DNA from 4 places in the Sinorhizobium mexicanum genome. Region 3 is predicted to be linked to each of the others. Evidence: riboswitches for the same ligand, from Rfam matches in the RefSeq annotation. Region 3 holds a riboswitch; each other region holds the start of a gene.

Region 1 (5,058 bases), 230 kb from region 3:
TCGCGCAATGTCCGACGGAAACCCATCTCCCGCTCCTCCTCTCCGCGGAAGCGGTTGCTCGATATCGTGACCAATACGGTGGCGGCTTGGTCGGCGAAGCGCTCGCCGATGAGATAGGCGGCGGTCGCGCCGGCCGCGCGGTTGTCGGCCCCGGCATAGGCCGTTCTGGCGGAGTGCGGCAGGTCGGTGACAAGTGTGACCACTGGTATGTCTGCGCCTTCCAGCCGTGCGACGGCGGCGGTCACTTCGGGCATATCCGGTGCCTTGAGGACAACCCCGTCGGTGCCGCGCAGGCGTATTCGGTCGAGCAATTGCGCGATCTCGTGGACTCGCATCGTTTCTGCGAAATGAAACCGGCAGCGGAAGATCGTCGGCATGAAGGTCGTCGCTTCATTTTCGAAAGCGCGCCGCACGGCGTCGGTGAAGCGCTCCGGCGCTTCCATAACCACGTCGATTGCATATTTCCGTCCGTGGATCTCCATGCCGACCTGCTGCTTCTCAAGCTCGCGGATCGCCGCCTTCACGAGCGATGGTCTGCAGACGGACGCCGGCGCGATCATTGAGCACCCGGTCGACCGTGGCGGTGCTCACACCCGCCTGGAACGCGATATCCTTGACCAGAAACGGATGGGCCACGACCATGCCTCGTGATGGTTTTTTGATGGATTCCTGCTCTATATCAGGATCGTGCGGGACGTATAGTCGGTATCGGCGACGAGGCAGGAAGATGCAGCAGGAGGAGACCCATGAAGACCGACAACACGGCGAGGAAACGCGTCGAGCGCGTATGGCTGACGGAGGATTCCTGCAGTATCGAGGCGTTCCGCGCCGAGGTCGAGCGCCGCACCGACCCGGCCGACTATCCGCATGCGACCGATTGCCAGAAGAACATCCTGATCTACGACAGCGCCAGCCTTCTTGCCGATTGCGGGACGGACGACAGCCGGCGCGCCGCGCTGGCGGAGATTTGCGAGGTTCTGGCCGAAGGACCTGGCGTTGCGGTGTTCAAGCGCGCCTTCGCTGATACGAGTGTCATCGACCAGGCAAGCCGCATCTTCGATGAGATCATCGAGGAGCAACACCGCACGAACCGCGGCGGCGGCGACCATTTCGCCAAGCCCGGCGCCAACGACCGCATCTGGAATTCACTGGAGAAGCATTGCCTGCGCTCTCCCGAAAACTTCGCGGCCTACTACGCCAACGCGGTTGTCGCACTCGTCAGCGAAGCCTGGCTCGGGCCACATTACCAGATGACGGCGCAGGTCAATCGCGTCAATCCGGGCGGAGCGGCGCAGTCGGCGCATCGGGACTATCACCTCGGTTTCCAGACATCAGCGGTCATCGAGCAATATCCCGCACATGTGCACAAGCTTTCGCCCGTTCTGACGCTACAGGGCGCCATCGCCCATTGCGACATGCCGCTCGAAAGCGGGCCGACCTTGTTCCTGCCCTACAGCCAGAGCTATGTGCCCGGCTATCTCGCGCTGAAAAGGCCCGAGTTCAAAGCGTACTTCGACGAAAATCATGTTCAGCTTCCGCTGGAGAAGGGCGATGCGGTGTTCTTCAATCCTGCGCTCTTCCATGCGGCGGGAACCAACCGCTCGGTGGACATCAAGCGCGTCGCAAATCTCCTTCAGGTCTCCTCCGCCTTCGGACGCGCGATGGAAACGGTCGACCGCGAACGGATGTGCGGCGTGCTCTATCCGGCCCTGAAGGCCCTTGCAGCGGACGGAACGCTCTCGGCCGGCGAAATTGCCAACGCGATTGCTTCCTGCGCCGAAGGCTATTCGTTCCCGACCAATCTCGATCGCGACCCGCCGCTCGGCGGCTTGGCGCCAAAGACGCAGGCACAGTTGATGCATGAAGCGCTGGCAGCCGGCTGGGAGACCGTGGCCTTCGTGGAGGCACTGGCCGTCCAGGCCGAGAAAAAGAAAAGCTGAGGGACGCCACAGAGCTACGCTCCCCAACACTTCGAGGGCGGCAGCTTAAAAACGCAATCATCCCAGGGAGGATTTCATGAGCACGGATTATGGTCGTCTCGACGGAAAAATTGCCATTGTTACCGGCGGCACACAAGGGCTCGGCGCGACAATCGCCGCTCTCTTCGCCGAACGGGGCGCGACCGGTATCGTCATCTGCGGGCGCAACGCTGCCAAAGGCGAGGCGAAGGCAGCCGAAATCAGTAAGGCGACCGGCACCAAGGTGGTTTACGTGGCGGCCGATCTCGAGCGGGTCGAGGATGCCCGCAAGGTTGTCGATGCTTGCGACAGGGAATTCGGCCGGGTGGACGCATTGGTCAATGCCGCTGCCATCACCGACCGCGGCACGATCCTCGACACGACGCCGGAACTCTTCGACCGCATGTTCGCGATCAACATCCGCGCGCCCTTCTTCCTTATTCAGGAAACGGTGAAGGTGATGCGGCGCGAGAAGATCGAGGGCACGATCGTCAATATCGGCTCGATGTCGGCAAAGGCGGGTCAGCCCTTCATCGCCGCCTATTGCGCGTCGAAAGGCGCCCTGGAGACACTGACCAAGAACACGGCCTACGCGCTTCTGCGCAACCGCATCCGCGTCAACGGTCTTAACATCGGCTGGATGGCATCGGAGGGGGAGGATCGCATCCAGCGCGAATATCATGACGCACCCGCGGACTGGCTGGAGAAGGCGGCAGCGAACCAGCCCTTCGGCCGCCTTGTCGACCCGGCCGAGGTCGCGCGCGCCTGCGCCTATCTCTCCTCGGCGGAATCCGGCCTGATGACCGGTTCGGTGATCTGCTTCGACCAATCGATCTGGGGCGCCTACGACGGTTCCCCGCATCCGGCGGCGCCGCTCTGACGAGAACTCTCCGGCGCGAAGTCTCGGGGTAAGGCGAACCGTTCGGCTCGCTTGCCTTTCGCCAGCGGCTGTGCCCATATGCAGCCGTCAGGTGCCCGCCACGGCGGGAGAATCGGGAATCCGGTGCAAGCCCGGAACGTGCCCAACGCTGTGATGGGGACGGTCGCGCCATACAGGTTCTGATTTTGTCTCAGGACATTGCCACTAGATCCTCAAGCGATTTGGGAAGGCGGCGCGGCTGGATGATCCAGAGTCAGAAGACCGGCCTGGCGAGATAGACCGGCCCCGCGCGGACGGCGGGAGGTTGTGCATTGTTGGGGATCGAACGATGCTGCCTGAACCGAAGGGCTGCCTGACGGCGGCCGAAGCCTTTTCGCCGGACGAGCGTGCCGCCGTCTACCGCGCAATCGAAACACGCCGCGACGTGCGTGACGAATTCCTTCCCGATCCACTGCCGGACGAACTCATTGCTCGCCTGCTTGGCGCCGCCCACCGGGCGCCGTCGGTCGGCTTCATGCAGCCTTGGAACTTCGTGCTCGTCCGTCAAAAGGAGACGCGAGAGAAGGTCTGGAAGGCGTTCGAGCGCGCCAACGAGGAAGCGGCGCTGATGTTCTTCGGCGACAGGCAGGCGCAATACCGGTCGCTGAAACTCGAAGGCATTCGCAAGGCACCGCTCAGCATCTGCGTCACCTGCGATCGCACGCGCGGTGGAGCGGTCGTGCTTGGACGGACACACAATCCGCAGATGGATGTCTATTCGACCGTCTGCGCGGTCCAGAACCTCTGGCTTGCCGCACGCGCGGAAGGTGTCGGCGTCGGCTGGGTCAGCATTTTCCACGAGCAGGAGATCAAGTCGATTCTCGGCGTGCCCGAGCATGTCGAAATCGTTGCCTGGCTTTGCGTCGGATTTGTCGACCGGCTCTATCAGCAGCCGGAACTCGCGGTAAAAGGATGGCGTCAGCGCCTGCCTCTCGAGGACCTTGTCTTCGAGGAAGCGTGGGGCATTCAAGGATAAACAGTTCGTGAGTTCAATACGATAGACGTCCTACCTGCACTACTTTGAAAGCATGGGATGTGGCGGGCCCAATCGGTCGAGTTGCCGCTGAAAGCTCAATTGCCCTGGGTCGGCTGGTAGCTCGGGCCAAGTGGATGTTTCAGGTCGATTGCGCTTTTTTCCTGCGGCAGGAATGTCGGGCCTACGACGCGGACTTTGCTGTTCGCCGGGTCGTAGGGTCTCTCAGGCCCCGGCTTTGCCTGTGCGGATCCCTGAGCCGGCTTCCGGTCGCCATTGATCGTGATGATCGAGGGCTCGCTGCCTGTCGTCGCCTTGCCGCGATCTTGCGTTGCGGTAGGATTCGGAATCCGGCAGCCGCAAACCCCTGGCGCGCCGACGCCGCGCGCCCGGTAGGCGAAGGCCGTCGGCAACTCGGTATAGGGCCTTCCGGTCGAGGCCGAGACCATCTGGTCGGCCTCCTCCGTCTCAAGGACGTGGTAGTAAAGTTCCGTCTCTGCGCCGGGGCAGCGTGCCTGGCAAAGCTCGGCGTCACGGGCAAAGTCCGACGGCGTCGCATTTGACGAGATCGGGAAAAACGCTCCGTCGCAGGTGCGTACGCACATTGTCCTGAGACTGCCAATCGGCTCCTCGTGCAGCAGCGGAAAATCCTGCATGTCGCTGTCGTCATTCAGCAGCGGATAATCCTCGCTATCCGGCGGAAGATCCCTGAGGATATTGCGGTGGAACTCGGCATCATCGACGGCCGCGCTGGCGAACTCGTCCTGCTCCTCTATTGGATATGGGCCGCCGCGGGCCTCGTCGTGGCAGCCGTTCAGTTCCAGCGCCGCGAGAATGCGCCGGCGCGTGTCGCCCATGTCGCCCGATATCAACGAGCGGCGATGCGCCTTCAGCCTTTGAAGGTTGTCCTCCATGCGGGCGATGGTGTCATCAAGCGCCGTGCATGCATCGTCGTTTTCGCCACCAATGACGACGACGCTGCCGGTGCTGCATTCCATCCGGCGTCGCTCATTCTTGGCCCGGCGGAGCTCGATGTTCTGGCGGGAGACGGCGCCGGTGAAATCGCGGAGGTTGGCGGTCGGAGCGACGATCGTGGAAAGATCGGTAAGCCGTTCATTCAGACGTTCACAAACGGTCGACGCCGACGCGCCGCCTGCGATTGCCAGCAGCGCCGGGAGCAAGGCGACCGCCGCACATTTGAGCTTCCG
Region 2 (5,058 bases), 620 kb from region 3:
TACAGTGCTTTTCGATGCCGCCGACGGCGTCGCGCTGCTCACCCTCAATCGGCCGGAAAAACTCAACGCGTTAAGCTACGAACTGATCGACCGGCTCCTTCACCTCCTCGACCTGATCGAGGTGGACGACACCGTCCAGGCGGTCATCCTCACCGGCGCCGGAGAACGCGCCTTTTCGGCCGGCGGCGACATCCATCAATTTTCCAACAGCGTGGCGCAGGGCGCAAACGCGGCCGTTCGCGATTTCGTGCGGCGCGGGCAAAGGCTCACCGCCCGGCTGGAAGCCTATCCGAAGCCGGTGATCGCAGCCGTCAACGGCCTTGCCTATGGCGGCGGCTGCGAGATCACCGAAGCCGTGCATCTCGCGATCGCCAGCGAACGGGCCCGTTTTGCCAAGCCGGAGATCAAGCTGGCCATGCCGCCGACCTTCGGCGGTACCCAGCGTCTTCCGCGCCTCGCCGGCCGCAAGCGCGCGCTCGAGTTGCTTCTGACTGGAGACGAGTTTTCCGCGAACCGGGCGCTCGAGCTCGGGCTCGTCAACACGATCGTGCCACACGACGACCTCATCGCTTCCGCCCGCGCGCTGGCCGCACGGATCACGCGACACTCGCCCCTTGCGATCGCCGCGATCATCACCGCGGTCACACGCGGCCTCAACATGGCGATCGGCGAAGGCCTGATGAACGAGAGCGAACAATTCGCACGCATGATACCGAGCCATGATCTCGCCGAGGGCCTTGCAGCCTGGAAAGAATGGCGCGAGCCGCACTACACCGGACGCTGACGCCGTTAAGAGCGCTGCACTAGCTTCGCGCGAAGCCGAGCACGAAGAGCGCCAGCGCTGCGATCGAGGCGAATGTCCGGACGTGGTTCCACCAGACCCAATCTGTCAGGTATCGCTTCTGCCAGATCTCTTGAGCCGCCTCTCCTGACGCGGCCGCAAGCGCATCGTTCAACGGCACATTGAAGACGATCGTCACCAGCAGTGTTCCGACGACATAGGCAACGCCGCCTGCCGCCAGCAGCCAGCTACCCTGCCCTCCAGAAAAGAAGGCCGAGGCGACGAGGATCAACCCCACAAGTGCCGTTCCCATGAAAGCAGTGAGAAAGATCGGATTCTGGATCACCTCATTGATGGCATTCATCGCGGCGATTCCCTGCTCGGGCGGCAACCGCGACAAGGCCTGCATGATGCAGACGGAGAAGATGAAGAACAGACCGGCCATCAGGCCGGAGCCGATGACAGCGGCGAAAGCCAGGGCGGGAATCAGGGCGACCATCGCACAACACTCCAGATATCGGCGACTACTGGCGAATATGAGCATTCCTCATATTTGCAAATGTGATAAATCCTCGTATTTTGCGAGTCAAGTGAAAATGTGAGCGATACTCATGACTGAAGAGCCTAATCCGGCCGCGGGACCAACCGAAGAACAACCAAGCCTCCGCCGCACGCCGAGCCAGAAGCGCAGCCGCGAGCGTGTCGAGCACATCCTTTCCTGCGCCAGAACGTTGATCGAGGGAAAGGGCAGCGACGCCATGCGCATGAGCGAGGTTGCGGAGATGGCCGGCATCTCCATCGGGTCGCTCTACCAGTATTTTCCCGACAAGGCGGCGATCGTGCACACTCTTGCCGAACGTTACAACGCCGCCAGCCGGGACTGCATCGCGAGCGAGTTCGCCAAAGTCGCCACGCTCGCCGAGTTGCGTAGCGCCTTTTCCGCGCTCGTCGATACCTACTACGATATGTTTCTCGCCGAACCGGTGATGCGCGACATCTGGTCGGCGATGCAGGCGGACAAGGCCCTGCGCAAAATCGAACTCGCCGAAAGCCGGGCGAATGGGCGCCTGCTTGCCAAAACCTGGGCAAGGGTTCGGCCGGAAACACCACGCCAGAGGATCGAGGACGCCGCCTTACTCATCATGCACCTTGGCGAATGCACGATGAGGCTCGCAGTCTCGGTCGACAGGTCCGAGGGGGACCGCATCGTCGCCGCCTTCAAGCACATGATCCTTCGCGAAATTGTCGCGGATGCAACTTGAGACGACGCAAGTTCAATTGACATCGCCCGCGACCGATCCTAATCATCTGGGATCGATTGGTTCCCGGAAAGCGAACGCGTTTCGGGAGTAAATGGGAACGTGACGGATGGACCCAAGCTGGGCATCTTAATCACGGCCGACCCCGCGACTGTAGAGCGGCGTGAATTTGCCGTTCCGGAGCGATCCGGAAGAAGCCACTGGGAAAGACCGCGAGGGCGGTTCGATCCTGGGAAGGCGAGGCAAATCCTTGGTGAAAACCACCTGACGCCGTGAGCCAGGAAACCTGCCAAGCGATGCGGGCATAGTGCCCAACCCGGGAAACGTCCCACGCCATCACGGAGGTTGTCATGGCTACGTCTACAGCTTCGAGCATTTCGCTCTCCCTCAACGATCGTCTGGTCGCAGGCATCTCCGCCCTGTTGATCGGCGCCTTCCTCGTCTTCGGTGCAGGCCTCGCAAATTCGGCCGTTTTGCACGACACGGCGCACGACACCCGCCATTCCTACGGCTTCCCCTGCCACTGATCGATGCCATGGAACGCACTACGGCGCCGCGCGTCTTATCGGACGCGCAAAGGACGCTGTAGCACTTTGAATTGCTGCATGTTTTTATCCTTGGATCGGCTACGCTTTGAGGAAACATGCAGCAGGCGTTCCATCTCGAACAAGAGCGGATCGTTGCTGCGGCGTATAGCACGCGGGCATGCTTGCCGTTGGGCATGTGCTCCGACGTGCTCCGCCGGCGTTTTGCATCCATGGAAAGTGGAAATGGCGCCAGCTGTGGCGTTTGCGCGGCGGTCGCGTGTCTTGAATGACGCGCTGCGCGTCGGGGCAGCCGCGCGCCGGATTGAGGAATATCGACAATGATCGTCAAGACACTTCTGGCCGCGATCGTGGCCGGGCTGATTGCCGGCGTCTTCATGACCGCCGCTCAGGAAATACGCGTCGTGCCGCTGATCCTGCACGCCGAGAAATACGAGGGCGAAGCGCCGTCGGCGGATCAGCCGACAACGCAGGAGCCCGCGGCCGCTGGTCACGACCAGCATTCGTCGCTGGACGGCGTGTCACCCGTCGGCGCGCTGCTTTCCCTGCTCTCGCCGGTTACGCCGGCCTATGCGCATGAGCATGAGGGCGAGCACGAGGAAGGCGGCATCATGTTCGGCTTGAGCCGCTTCTCCGGCACGCTTCTCGCCAATCTCGTGACCGGCGCCGGATTTTCGCTGCTGCTCGCCGGCGTCAGCCTCGTGATCGGCTATCCGATCACGCTCGCGAACGGGGCGCTCTGGGGCGCCTGCGGATGGCTCGCCGTCCACTTGCTGCCGGCGGTCGGGCTTCCGCCCGAACTGCCGGGCTTCCCGGCGGCCGAGCTCGGCGACCGGCAGGTCTGGTGGGCTGCGACCGTGCTGTTCTCGGCAGCCGGCCTCTATCTGCTGGCGCTGCGCCGCGAACTGGTCGCCAAGATCGCGGGTCTCGTGCTCATCGCCGCGCCGCAGTTCTACGGCGCACCGCAGCCGCTCGACATCTCCAGCAACGTGCCCGCCGTCCTCGGCGCCGAGTTCGCCGTTGCGGCACTCGCGACCACGCTCGCCTTCTGGCTCGTGCTAGGGGTGGTATCCGGCTTCATCAACGACCGGTTCGTCAAGGCGCACTAACGAAGACCGGATCAAGGCATCGCTCGAAAAAGCCTTCTCCCCGTCCCACGGGGAGAAGGTGAGCGTCAGGCGGACAAGGGTCAAACACTCACCCTGTCCGATCGCAAGCAGCCCCGAGCAAATGCGCCCGCAGCCGTTCGCGTCGAGCCTCGGGGTCGAGCAGCACGCAGCTGTCGCAATAGCTGCCGCCGTCGGTGCGATAGTAGAGGCAGCACCCGCCGCGTATCCTGTAGGTCCGCGAAAGATCTGTCCCATCCGCCGCGGCAACACCGATCGTCTCATAGCAAAGCGCCTCGGAATGGAGCGGTGACCCCGCACGCTTGACGATCGCCAGCGCCTGTGCGATCGCCTCTGCCTCCGTTCCGCGCCGTCGTCCGACTTCGAGAAAGGCACCGGCCAGACCGTCGGCCGCAAGCCGCCATTGCGCGCGCAGCGACAGGCCGCAGCGCCGCTTCAGATGAGCGATGACCGGCTTCAGATGAGCGACAAAGAGATCGTGAAAAAGCCTGTCGGCATCCTCTGGTTCGCTGCTGGAGACTTCCTTAAGTCGCATACAAAAATGAAATCGTCCGGCGTCAACGGCGCCCGCCTCGCGCGGACGCACGTAGTGCTCGAAGCGTAGCCCAGTCACGTGCGGGACACGACCGCAGCAGAGATAGATGGCGGTGGCCGCGAGGCTGAGCTGATGGCTATAGAAGGCGATGAGATGCGCCGCCCGCACCTTGTCGTCCATCCCGGCGGCGAAACGGTCCTGATAGGCAAGACAGGTCTCCAGATCGCGCGATCCCTCGGCCCAGAATGCCGACGGCAGTCGCACGTCCTCGTTCAAGATCAGCGAGCAGGCAACCTCGGGAAACGCGGCTTCGAACCAGGCGACCGCGGCCCTCGCCTCCCCCTCGCCCTGGGCGTCTTCCGGCTCCAACTTCGGCGCCTTGTCCATTCCGTCTCCGTCGCGCTCAGACTTGCGGGCCGCCCGCCGACAGCCAGCCACCCTCGAAACCGGCCCGGCGCAGTCCGCAACCAAAGGCAGGGGTGCTGCGTGTGATATCCCAGAGCAATCCGCTCCTCCAGTTCTCGATCAACATGACCACCAGGCCCTGGTCAAGTCCGACGACCCTGTCGTCCACCCAACCTTCTGGGCCCTCGCCTGGCAAGCTCGGATTGAAACCACCTGGAAGGCGGTCATCGCTGAGCAGCGCCGGATAACGGGAAAGCAGGTGGTCGAGGCCGCCAAGGCTGGCCTCCGGCTCGAAGGGCAGGCAGGCAAGCGGCGCCCAGGGCACGAGTGTCCCGTCGTCGGCTCCGAAGGGCGCGCCGCGTGCCGCGTAGCCGAGCATTCTTTGCCAGCGGCCGTCACGAAGCCG
Region 3 (5,058 bases):
CGACGGCGGTCGGCGTCGTGCCGGTGCCGGTCGCCTTCTTCGCGGCGGCTCTCGCCATGGTCGTCTTCCGCGTCATCCCGCTGCGCGACGTCTACCGCGCGGTCGACGGGCCGATCCTGGTCATGCTGGCGGCGCTGATCCCGGTCAGTGACACGCTGCGCACTACGGGCGGTTCGGATCTCATCGCCGGCTGGCTGAGCGGCATCGCCGCCAGCCTGCCGCCCGCGGGCGCGCTTGCGCTCATCCTCATCGCTGCGATGGCGGTTACCCCCTTCCTCAACAACGCCGCCACCGTGCTCGTCATGGCGCCGATCGCCGCGAGCTTCGCCACTGCCCTCGGCTACAAGCCGGATGCCTTCCTGATGGCGGTGGCGATCGGCGCGGGCTCGGATTTCCTCACCCCGATCGGCCACCAGTGCAACACGCTGGTCATGGGGCCCGGCGGTTACCGCTTCAGCGACTACCCGCGCCTCGGCCTGCCGCTGTCGATCGTCATCGTGCTCGTTGCCGTGCCGATGCTGATGTGGGTCTGGCCGCTGCACTAAGTCCAGGAAGAGCATGTCGCGGGTTCCGTCCGGGAACAGGCTCAGTTCTTCAGATAGTTCCTTTTGTACCAGTCGGCGATCTCGCCGCCGGTCGCCAGCCACACCTCGCGGCGCGAGGTGATATGGGCCAGCGCGCTCGCGAAATGCTTGCTGCGATGCGGGTGGCCGATCAGGAACGGGTGCAGGCAGATCGCCATCACGCGCCCCGTTTGCGCGCCGTCCTCGTAGAGCACGTCGAACTGGTCGCGAATCGTCTGCGCAAAGGCCTCGCCGCTCTGGCCCTGTTCGAGAAAGGCGGCAAAGTCGTTGATCTCGACGGAATAGGGCAGCGACAGGATCGAGCCACTCTTCACCCGCATCGGATACGGCTGCTCGTCGTTGACCCAGTTGGCGACATATTCGATGCCGGCTTCGGCAAGCAGGTCGAGCGAGCGGTGCGATTCCGTGAGGCCCGGACTCAGCCAGCCGCGCGGCTTCTTTCCGGCGCTTCGCTCAATCGTCTCGATCACGGTTCTGACGATCTGTCGCTCCTCTTCCTCGGGCTGGCCGTTGATCATCGTGGAATTGTTGGTACCGTGGCCCATCCATTCCCAGCCGAGTGCCTTGCCGGCCTCGATGATGCGCGGATAGTGCTCGCAGACGTCGGAATTGAGCGCCACCGTGCCCTTCACCCCGTATTTCTCCATCACCTCCATCAGCCGCCAGATGCCGACGCGGGCGCCGAAATCGCGCCACGAATAGTTCAGCACGTCGGGCACGAAACCGGCGGTCAGCTGCGTGATCGAACTGGACGGACGGTCGAACAGGAAGTGCTCGACATTGGGCACGATCCAGACCGCAACCCTTGCACCGCCCGGCCAGCGCAGCGGCGGACGATCGATAATGGCGGAATAGTCAAAACGGTCGTGGTGCTGTGGTGCCGTTGAAACCTCGGACATGGCTCTCTCCTTCAGTGAAATCAGGGACGGCGGGCCGCCTTCCGAAGAGGGCGATCTGCCGCGCTGGTTGAAGGTAAGCCACTCGAAGTCCTGGAAAAATGCGCTACAATTCCGAGCACATCGGACGAAAATGTCCGCAATGGAGTTTGGCAGATGGACAGTCTCGGATCCCTCAACGCTTTCGTTCAGGCGGCGGACGCCCGCAGCTTCACGCTCGCCGGGCGGCAATTGGGCGTGTCGTCCTCGGCGATCGGCAAGGCGGTGGCGCGGTTGGAAGAACGGCTCGGCGTGCGGCTCTTCCATCGCTCGACCCGCTCGATCACGCTGACGCCTGAAGGCGCGCTCTTCCTCGAACGCTGCCGGCGCATCTTCCTGGAAGTCGAGGCGGCCGAGCAGGGGATCGCCCAGACGCAGGGCGCGCCGCGCGGCAAATTGCGCGTCAGCATGCCACTCATCGGCATGCTGATGATGCCGGCGCTTACGGCCTTCATGCGCGCCTATCCGGAGATCGAGCTCGACCTCGATCTCAGCGACCGGCTCGTCGATGTCATCGATGAAGGCTTCGACGCGGTCGTGCGCGCCGGCGAGGTCAGCGACTCGCGGCTGATGATCCGCTCGCTTGGCACCTTCCGGCTCATGCTCGTCGGCTCGCCCGGTTATTTTGCGGCAAGAGGCGTGCCGCAAACTCCGGGAGACCTCACATCCCACGCGTGCCTGCAGCACCGCTACGCGACCAGCGGCAAGTTTGAGCGCTGGCCGCTCAGGCGCGGGGAGAGGGACATCGAACTGCCGACGACCGCGGTCGTCAACACCATCGAGCCGCTGATCTACATGGCCGAGCAAGGGCTCGGCATCGCCTGCCTGCCGGACGTCGGCATCCGCCGCCAGCTTCGCGACGGCACGCTCGTCAGCGTGCTCGACGATCACGTCGAACATTCCGGCCCGTTCCGGATCCTGTGGCCCTCCAGCCGCTATCAGTCGCCAAAACTCCGGGTCTTCGTGGATTTCATGGCGGAGAATCTGTTTTCCGCCTGAGGCCAATTGGCGCCTTGCTGTCTTCGCATTGGGGAGCGTCCGCTTGCAAACGAAGTTTCTGTCTTGTCCGCCGTAATGTTATTTAGTAACAAATGGCGGCCACTCAACGAGATGCCCACCCATGTTGATATCTCCATTCGCCCTTCATCCGCCGGTTGCCTCGGGGCGCGATTCATGCCACCAAGGGCGCGATGGTGCTGCTTTCGTGATCCGGAAGCGGCTGAAAAGGGAACACGGTGAGGACGACCCAGGAGGGGCCGAAACCGTGGCTGCCCCCGCAACTGTGAGCGGAAAGCGCATTCACACCATGTCACTGGCGAAAAGCCGGGAAGACGTGGATGCGCGGCGACCCGCAAGCCAGGAGACCTGCCATCGAACCGATCAACCACAACGGACGGGGTGTTCCGATGGAAAAGAACTGGCTACTGCTTGGCGGGCAACCGTCTCCTTGCATCTTCGCCATTTTCTCTCCGGCCCAGCCCGGCGGAGACAAGCCATGGCGAATTCAGACTTCCGACAGCACAAGATAACCCTCTGCACCGATTGCCGCTTCACGGGAGGCCCGTGCCGACCCGGCGCCGAACTGCTCGCGCAGTTGAACCGCAGCGTTTCCGCGCTCGGCCGACCTCTCGACCAGGATTTCTCCATCGCCGGCACGGTGGCGATGACGGCCTGCACGCGGCCTTGCACGATCGCCTTCCAGGCCACCGGCAGGGCGACCTATCTCTTCGGCGACATCTCGCCGGAGGAAGACATAGACGATCTCGTCAGCTTCGCCGCTGCCTGTGCCGAAGGTCAGGCGTTTGATGCCCTTCCGCGTTCCGCCTTGGTCCCGGCGGGCACGGGCCTTGCGCGCATTCCGGCGGCGCTCCTCGTCTCCGAGGAGACCGCGGGGCGGCTGCAGTGAGCGCGGGGAGGGCGTTTTCATGAGCGACGAATTCAGTTGTTTGCAGGGGGGCGCCGGCGCCAGCCTGCATGTCGAAAAACTGGAGTGGGGGCCGCGCCCCGGCCTTCGGCTTGTCCGCGATATCGGCTTTGCTATTGCGCCGGGCAGCCGGTTGGCGATCATCGGCCCGAACGGCGCCGGCAAGACCTCGCTGTTGCGCTGCCTCTACCGCGCGGTCGAGCCGACTGCCGGCCGTATCGCGATCGACGGCGTGAACCTCTGGGCAATGAGTGCGCGCGAGGCGGCAAGGACGATCGCCGTGGTCTTGCAGGAAATGCCGGGCGATTTTCCGTTCAGCGTCCGGGACGTCGTGATGATGGGGCGGATCCCGCGCCGCGAGGGGATCAGCGGCTGGAGCGACTACGACCGTGAGCGCGTGGCGCATGCGCTCGAGCATCTCGACCTTGCCCATCTTGCGCGCCGCCAGTTCGCCACGCTTTCGGGCGGCGAGAAGCAGCGGGTGCTGATTGCCCGGGCGCTTGCCCAGGAACCGAAGGTCATCATCCTCGACGAGCCGACCAACCATCTCGACATCCGCCACCAGCTGGAAATCCTCGATCTGTTGCAAACGCTGAAGCTGACGATCGTCACGACGCTGCACGACATCAATCTCGCGGCCGAGTTCGCGACCGATGTGGCGATCCTGACGGAGGGGCGGCTTGCAGCCTTCGGCCCGCCGGAGACCGTACTGAAGCCTTCGGCGCTCTCGGCTGCGTTCGGCGTCCATGCCACCGCGCATGCCGATGCCGCGGGTCATGGTTCCCGCTTTTCCTTCGCGCTCTCGCGGCCCGACCCAATGCCCGCCACGCGACCTTCCCGTTCCGCAGGAGCCATCCGATGACGAGATTTCTCTTTGCCGCCGGCGCGCTTCTGCTTGCCGCCGTGCCCGCGCTTGCTCATCCAGTCACCGTCAAGAGCTGCAACCGAGAGGTCACTTTCGACGCCGCGCCGCAGCGGGCGGTTTCCAACGACGTCAATCTCACCGAGATGATGCTGGCCTTGAAACTGCAGGATCGCATGGCCGGCTATACCGGCGTTTCGGGATGGAAGACGCTGGACGAGCGCTTGCGCGAGGGCGTCAGGGCACTGCCGGAGCTTTCGCAAAAATATCCGACGAAGGAGGTGCTGCTGAATGCCGACGTCGATTTCTACTTCGCCGGCTGGAACTACGGCATGAAGGTCGGCGGCGAGGTGACGCCTGAAACGCTCGCGCCATTCGGCATCAAGGTTTATGAGCTGACCGAAAGCTGCATCCACATCATGGCGAAGGGCAAGCCGACGATGGAGGATATGTTCGTCGACCTCCTGAACCTCGGCCGGATCTTCGGCGTCGAGGAGAGAGCGGAGGCGCTGGTCGCAGGCTATCGCGATGAGCTTGCCGAGATCACGGCCGAGATCAAGGGCGCCCAGCGGCGGCCGGTGCGCGTCTTCGTCTATGATTCCGGCGAGGAAAAGCCGTTCACATCAGGGCGCCACGGCATCCCGACCGCGATGATCGAAGCGGCCGGCGGCGTCAACATCATGGACGACGTCGAGAAGAGCTGGACGGAGATCTCCTGGGAGCCGGTGATCGATCGCAATCCGGAAGTTGCGG
Region 4 (5,058 bases), 1.4 Mb from region 3:
AGGAGCGTTCGTCTCGCGCAGGATCGAGGCGGGGCTGAGATTTACGACCTTTTAACGCTAATGTCGGCAATCTCAGTGAATGGAAAAGCGGGGACTCTCGATCTCGGGGACGATCTTGCGCCTGGTGGCCCTTCTGGGTCTGACCTTCGCGGCGGTGAATCTTCACGCGCGTGATCTCGAACCCTGGAAACAGCGGCAGAACGCCATCATCGTCGATGCCTATGAGATGAACAGCATCGACTGGGAAGCGCTGCTGAAGGACAAGCGCATCGCCGGCTTCATCGCGAAAGCCTCCGACGGCCTGCCCGAAAGTTTCTCCTGCACCGGCGACCACGGCGGCGACACGGTCGCCCATTGCAAGACGATGTGGCGCAAGTACGCCGTCAGCCGCGAGCTCTACCAGACGCGCCGAATGATCGCCCGGGCGTATGGCCTGCTCTGGGGGGCCTATCACATGGCCCGGCCTGGCAATCCTGTCGACCAGGCCAATCACTTCCTCGACTATGCCAGCCCCCGCGACGACGAGGTGATGGTCCTCGACATCGAGGGAATCGATCCGGAAAAATACATGTCCCTGGAAGACGCAGCCATCTTCGCCGGGCATATCAAGGCCCGCACCGGCCGCTACCCTATCCTTTACACCAATCACATCACCGCGAAATACATCGCCGCCAACCGCTACAAGCACCGGCTGCTGTCGCGGCTTCCGCTCTGGTACGCCCGCTACAAGCCGGACATCCGCAACGTCTTTCCGATGGGAAACTGGGACAGTTATGCCCTCTGGCAGTTCTCCTCGTCACACAATTGCGGCAAGCGGCGCTGCCCCTACCGGGTGCCGGGCACGCTGGACGATATCGACGTGAACGTCGCTCCCATGCCCGCTCCTGCGCTAAGGGCCATCTGGGCGCAAGGGGCACTTCTGCCCGAGAAACCGCCGGTGCTGACCGTTGTTGCTGCGGCGACGCGCGGCGCGGCGGCGACCAGCGCCAAGGCGGTAGCTTCGCTCGGGCGGCCTGCCCTGCTCGTCAGCCGCGCGACGGCCGAGAGCAAATCGGGCAGCGGCGTTGACATGACCGTCACCGGCTCGATCGCCGTCAAAGCTGCCGAGGTACACCTGCCCCAGCAGCCCGAGCGGCGCTGAAGGGCCCGCCCGTCACGCCTCGATTTGCACGTCGCCGAGTGGCCGCGAGCAGCAGGCAAGAATGTAGCCTTCCTCGATCTCGTCATCGAGAATGCCGCCATTGTGGTTCATCTCGACTTCGCCGGCGACCTTCATCACACAGCAGGTACCGCATATGCCGCCCTCGCAAGCGGCGCCGATCCTGACGCCGTTGGCGCGGGCGGCCTGCAGGATCGTCTGGCCTGGCACCACCGTCACGTCCTTGCCGCTCATGGTGAAGGAGACGCGTGCCTCGGCCGCAGTGCCCGGCCCCGCGCCGGCCCGCACCGCGAGCTCCTCGGCCGCCGGCGCGGCTGCCGGCTGGAAACTCTCCTCGTGATGGCGCGCCATATCGAAACCGGCGCCTTTCAGCATCTCCCTGACGCTGCGCATGAAGGGTTCGGGCCCGCAGCAAAAGACCGTCCTCTCCAGGAAATCCGGCGCGAGCAGCGGCAATTTCGTCGCATCGATGCGACCGCGCAGTCCATGCCAGCCGTGGCGCGCCTCATGGCCCTCGACGAGAAAGCCGAGATTGAGCCGCCGCATCTGGCGGGCGAGAACCTCCAGCTCTGAGCGGAACAGGAGATCCTCCGGCCGGCGCGCGCAGGAAATGAAAGTGACGTCCATGTCGGGCGCGCAGTCCGCCATCCACCGCGTCATCGACATCATCGGCGTCACACCGGAGCCAGCCGAGATAAACAGGTATTTCTCACCCGGATGGCGAACGAAGCTGAAATCCCCGAGCGGCCCGAGCGCCCTCAGCTTCATGCCGGGCTTCAGATTGTCGAACATCCAGCGCGTACCGATGCTGTCCGGCTGCGCCTTGACGGTGACGGCAACCGAGAGCGGGCGTGATGGCGAGGATGACAGCGTGTAGGTGCGCATCACCGGCTCCTCGCCGACGGGCAGCTCAAGCGTGACGAACTGCCCCGGCAGATAGCGGAACCAGGCCAGCTTGTCCGAACGGAAGGTGAAGGTCATCACGTCCGCAGTCTCGATCACGGCCGATATGCATTCGAGCAGATGCTGCCGATCGATCCACGGATGCAACTCATCGAAATGGCGAAAAGAGGAACCCATTTCCATGATCAGGCCACCCGTGAGAGAGGAGCGGCATCGCCCTGCAGGCGGTTCTGCATGAAATTGCAGTACCATTCGACGAACTGCATCACGCCGCCCTCGTGCTCGGTCGAATAGGGGCCCGGCTCATAGGCCGGCGAGCGGATGCCGAAGGCGTTTTCCTCTACGATCTGGCGATCCTGGTCATTGGTTTCTGTCCAGACATGAGTAAGGTCTTCGATGGTGTAATCGACACCTTCGACTGCATCCTTGCTGACCAGCCATTTGGTGGTGACCTGCGTCAGTTCCGGGCCAAGGGGCAGCACACGGAAGGTGATCGCGTGATCGCCGAGCACATGGTTCCAGGTGGTCGGGTAGTGGAAGAGCAAGAGCGTGCCGATCGCGCGCTGGTTGATGCCCGCCGAAAGCTGTTTGCGCACGGCCGCATGCCCGGACATCGTGTAGCTCTCGGCGCCGTTGATGAGCGGCATCCGCGTCATCCGGAACTGGCCGGTCGGCGCGATCCTGAACGTGCTCGGAAGGCCCGCCGCTTCGCACCTTTCCCAATGGGCGCCGATCTCCGGGTCGTCCATCGCGCCCTGGACACCCGTCACCGTTGGAGCCTCGGGGTAGGTGCGGCAAAGCTCCGGATGGTTGGCGGCGCAGTGGTAGCACTCGCGGTTGTTCTCCCAGACAAGCTTCCAATTGCCCTTCTCGACGATCGTGCTCTCATAGGCGACCTTGGTTTCGCCAAGGCGATGCGGCGCGAGATAACCAGCAACCGTCTCGCGGAACGCCTGGAAATCCATCGGCTCGTCGGCGAGGCTGATGAAGATATAGCCTCCAACCGTTTCGCAACGGACCGGCTTCAGGCTGTGCTGAGCCGGGTCGAAGCCTTCGGGCATCTGCCGCGCGAAAAGCAGTTTTCCGTCCAGTTCGTAGGTCCACTGGTGATAGGGACAGACGAGCTTGGCCGAGGAGCCCTTGTGCTGCGTGCAGACGCGCGAGCCGCGGTGGCGGCAGGAATTGTGGAGCGCCCGGATCGTTCCCTGCCGGTCGCGGACAACGACGATCGGATAGTCGCCGACCTGAACGGTAAAGTAGTTGCCGGCCCGCGGAATTTCGCAGTCGTGACCGATAAAGAGCCAGTCCTTGTACCAGATGTGCTCGAGGTCTTGCCGGTAATAATCCGGGTCGGTGTAGAAGGCCCGGTCGAGGCTATGGCCCTCACGGCGGGTTTCCAGCCGGCACAGCATATCGTTCTGAATGTCCATGTCCTGTCCTCTTTCATCAGTTCGGAGAGGCAGGACAGGAACCAACGCCGACGATAGTGCCGGCGCATCAAAGGCTCCGATCCGGCTGCCCGCCGCAACCAGTTACGGTCGATTTTTCGTCCCAAGGCTGGTTTCCGGGCTCTGGAGCGGCCCCAAGAGGGACCCGCCCGGCGCCTTCCCGGACACACCGTCCAGTGGCCTTTTGCCGTGGCTTTCGCTCCACCACCGTTGCGGGGGCAGCGCCGGGATCTGACCGGCTTCCCAATTCTCCGCCCTCCCTGGGAGCGGCACCTTGAGTGTCGATATCTAAGCGCGCGCAGCGCCTTTTCGTTTGCCGATTGACGACATCCTCTTCCAGAAAGACGACACGATATTCGCTCGTCATTCCGCTATACTATGATTGATATTTTTTATTATAAACAATGTGATAGCTGAAAACATAGGCAGCTGGCGATTTTTTCACCAGCGTCATCTCCGGCACGAAATGAGCTGGTCATTTTGCGACAATCCTCCGGAGTGCTTGCCGCCGACGAAAGGCAATAAAAAATCATCTGTTAACCCTGAAGGGCTAGCATTCCGGGACGGATCAACTCGTTTCGCGGACAAGGACGGCGCCGGCGCCAATGGCAAGACTCAGATATTATGACACCGGCACGCGAGCTCCGGTTGCCGCGTCAAAGGCCACGCCCCACGCGGAATTCCTCCGCACCGGCCGGATCGACCGCCGACGGCCCTGGATAGCCGGGCAGCGTCGCTACCTGACGCATGAGGAGGTCGCGGAGCAAACGGGGCGGAAGCTTTCGGCGGCGGGAGAGACGACCCACAAGCGCATCAACGCGTTCCATTCTTCGATCCAGTTTCCGAAGATGATCTTTCACCGCACCCTCCCGAACAGTCCGCATCTCGGCTACTGCCATGTGACGGCCGCGAAAACGCATCTCGAGCGCTCCCACGACATCACCTGGGCCTTTTATTTCGCGAACTTCTTCTCCGATCTCGGCGACGAGACGCATTTCTTCGATCGAATACACAGGGGTTATTCGCGGATGTACTTCGCCGTGGCCATCGAACCCGGCGGCGACGAAGGGCAGATGGTCATCAATCGCAATGTGCGCGGCAACGGCCTGATCTTCCGGACGCAGGATCCCAAGGTGGCACTGAAGAACGTCTTGATGCTGGGCGCGCGCGACGACGCACTGCGCAAGATCATTCGCAGCCTTTGACCCATGCTTGGTCGGGCATTGTTCTTATAAATGTCGTGCTCCAAAACCGCTGCGCACTTTTGGGCGACATGCGCTCCTTGTTTCGTGCATGTCGTTGTCCCAAAACCGCTCCGCACTTTTGGGCGACATGCATTGACGAAGAAAATCGTTCTGTTTTTCCGGCACGTCCGTTAAGGAAGCGACGGAAAGGCAAACGGAACCGCCATGGCCGAAATCATCGATACACGCACAGAGCCAGATCGGGCGATCGAGCAAGCCCGCGCCGTTCTTTCCGAGGGCGAGCCGGTCGCGATCCCGACGGAGACGGTCTATGGCCTTGCGGCGGACGCGACAAATCCCGATG

Evidence for each region. A riboswitch is a leader RNA that binds a small molecule or an ion and turns the genes downstream of it on or off. The one in region 3 is predicted to bind cobalamin.
Region 1: linked by a shared signal. The riboswitch ahead of bluB (5,6-dimethylbenzimidazole synthase) and the one ahead of FKV68_RS11530 (DUF1636 family protein) in region 3 are both predicted to bind cobalamin.
Region 2: linked by a shared signal. The riboswitch ahead of FKV68_RS14565 (CbtB domain-containing protein) and the one ahead of FKV68_RS11530 (DUF1636 family protein) in region 3 are both predicted to bind cobalamin.
Region 4: linked by a shared signal. The riboswitch ahead of FKV68_RS04675 (aromatic ring-hydroxylating oxygenase subunit alpha) and the one ahead of FKV68_RS11530 (DUF1636 family protein) in region 3 are both predicted to bind cobalamin.

Annotation. Positions count from the first base shown of each region.
Region 1 is NZ_CP041238.1:2,220,879-2,225,936, reverse strand. It holds partial or broken gene FKV68_RS10470 (LacI family DNA-binding transcriptional regulator) at 1-636, opposite strand, end outside; gene FKV68_RS10465 (phytanoyl-CoA dioxygenase family protein) at 747-1,940, shown strand; gene FKV68_RS10460 (SDR family oxidoreductase) at 2,017-2,838, shown strand; cobalamin riboswitch at 2,911-3,122, shown strand; gene bluB (5,6-dimethylbenzimidazole synthase) at 3,167-3,853, shown strand; gene FKV68_RS10450 (DUF2865 domain-containing protein) at 3,949-5,058, opposite strand, start outside.
Region 2 is NZ_CP041238.1:3,075,241-3,080,298, forward strand. It holds gene FKV68_RS14550 (crotonase/enoyl-CoA hydratase family protein) at 1-784, shown strand, start outside; gene FKV68_RS14555 (anthrone oxygenase family protein) at 804-1,280, opposite strand; gene FKV68_RS14560 (TetR/AcrR family transcriptional regulator) at 1,393-2,043, shown strand; cobalamin riboswitch at 2,084-2,348, shown strand; gene FKV68_RS14565 (CbtB domain-containing protein) at 2,391-2,567, shown strand; gene FKV68_RS14570 (CbtA family protein) at 2,906-3,694, shown strand; gene FKV68_RS14575 (IucA/IucC family C-terminal-domain containing protein) at 3,783-4,634, opposite strand; gene FKV68_RS14580 (glucoamylase family protein) at 4,651-5,058, opposite strand, start outside.
Region 3 is NZ_CP041238.1:2,453,379-2,458,436, reverse strand. It holds gene FKV68_RS11545 (SLC13 family permease) at 1-545, shown strand, start outside; gene FKV68_RS11540 (polysaccharide deacetylase family protein) at 587-1,483, opposite strand; gene FKV68_RS11535 (LysR family transcriptional regulator) at 1,637-2,518, shown strand; cobalamin riboswitch at 2,694-2,906, shown strand; gene FKV68_RS11530 (DUF1636 family protein) at 3,015-3,425, shown strand; gene FKV68_RS11525 (ABC transporter ATP-binding protein) at 3,445-4,305, shown strand; gene FKV68_RS11520 (ABC transporter substrate-binding protein) at 4,302-5,058, shown strand, end outside.
Region 4 is NZ_CP041238.1:1,004,817-1,009,874, reverse strand. It holds gene FKV68_RS04685 (glycoside hydrolase family 25 protein) at 80-1,141, shown strand; gene FKV68_RS04680 (FAD-binding oxidoreductase) at 1,154-2,245, opposite strand; gene FKV68_RS04675 (aromatic ring-hydroxylating oxygenase subunit alpha) at 2,248-3,492, opposite strand; cobalamin riboswitch at 3,601-3,802, opposite strand; gene FKV68_RS04670 (DUF6656 family protein) at 4,116-4,715, shown strand; gene FKV68_RS04665 (L-threonylcarbamoyladenylate synthase) at 4,920-5,058, shown strand, end outside.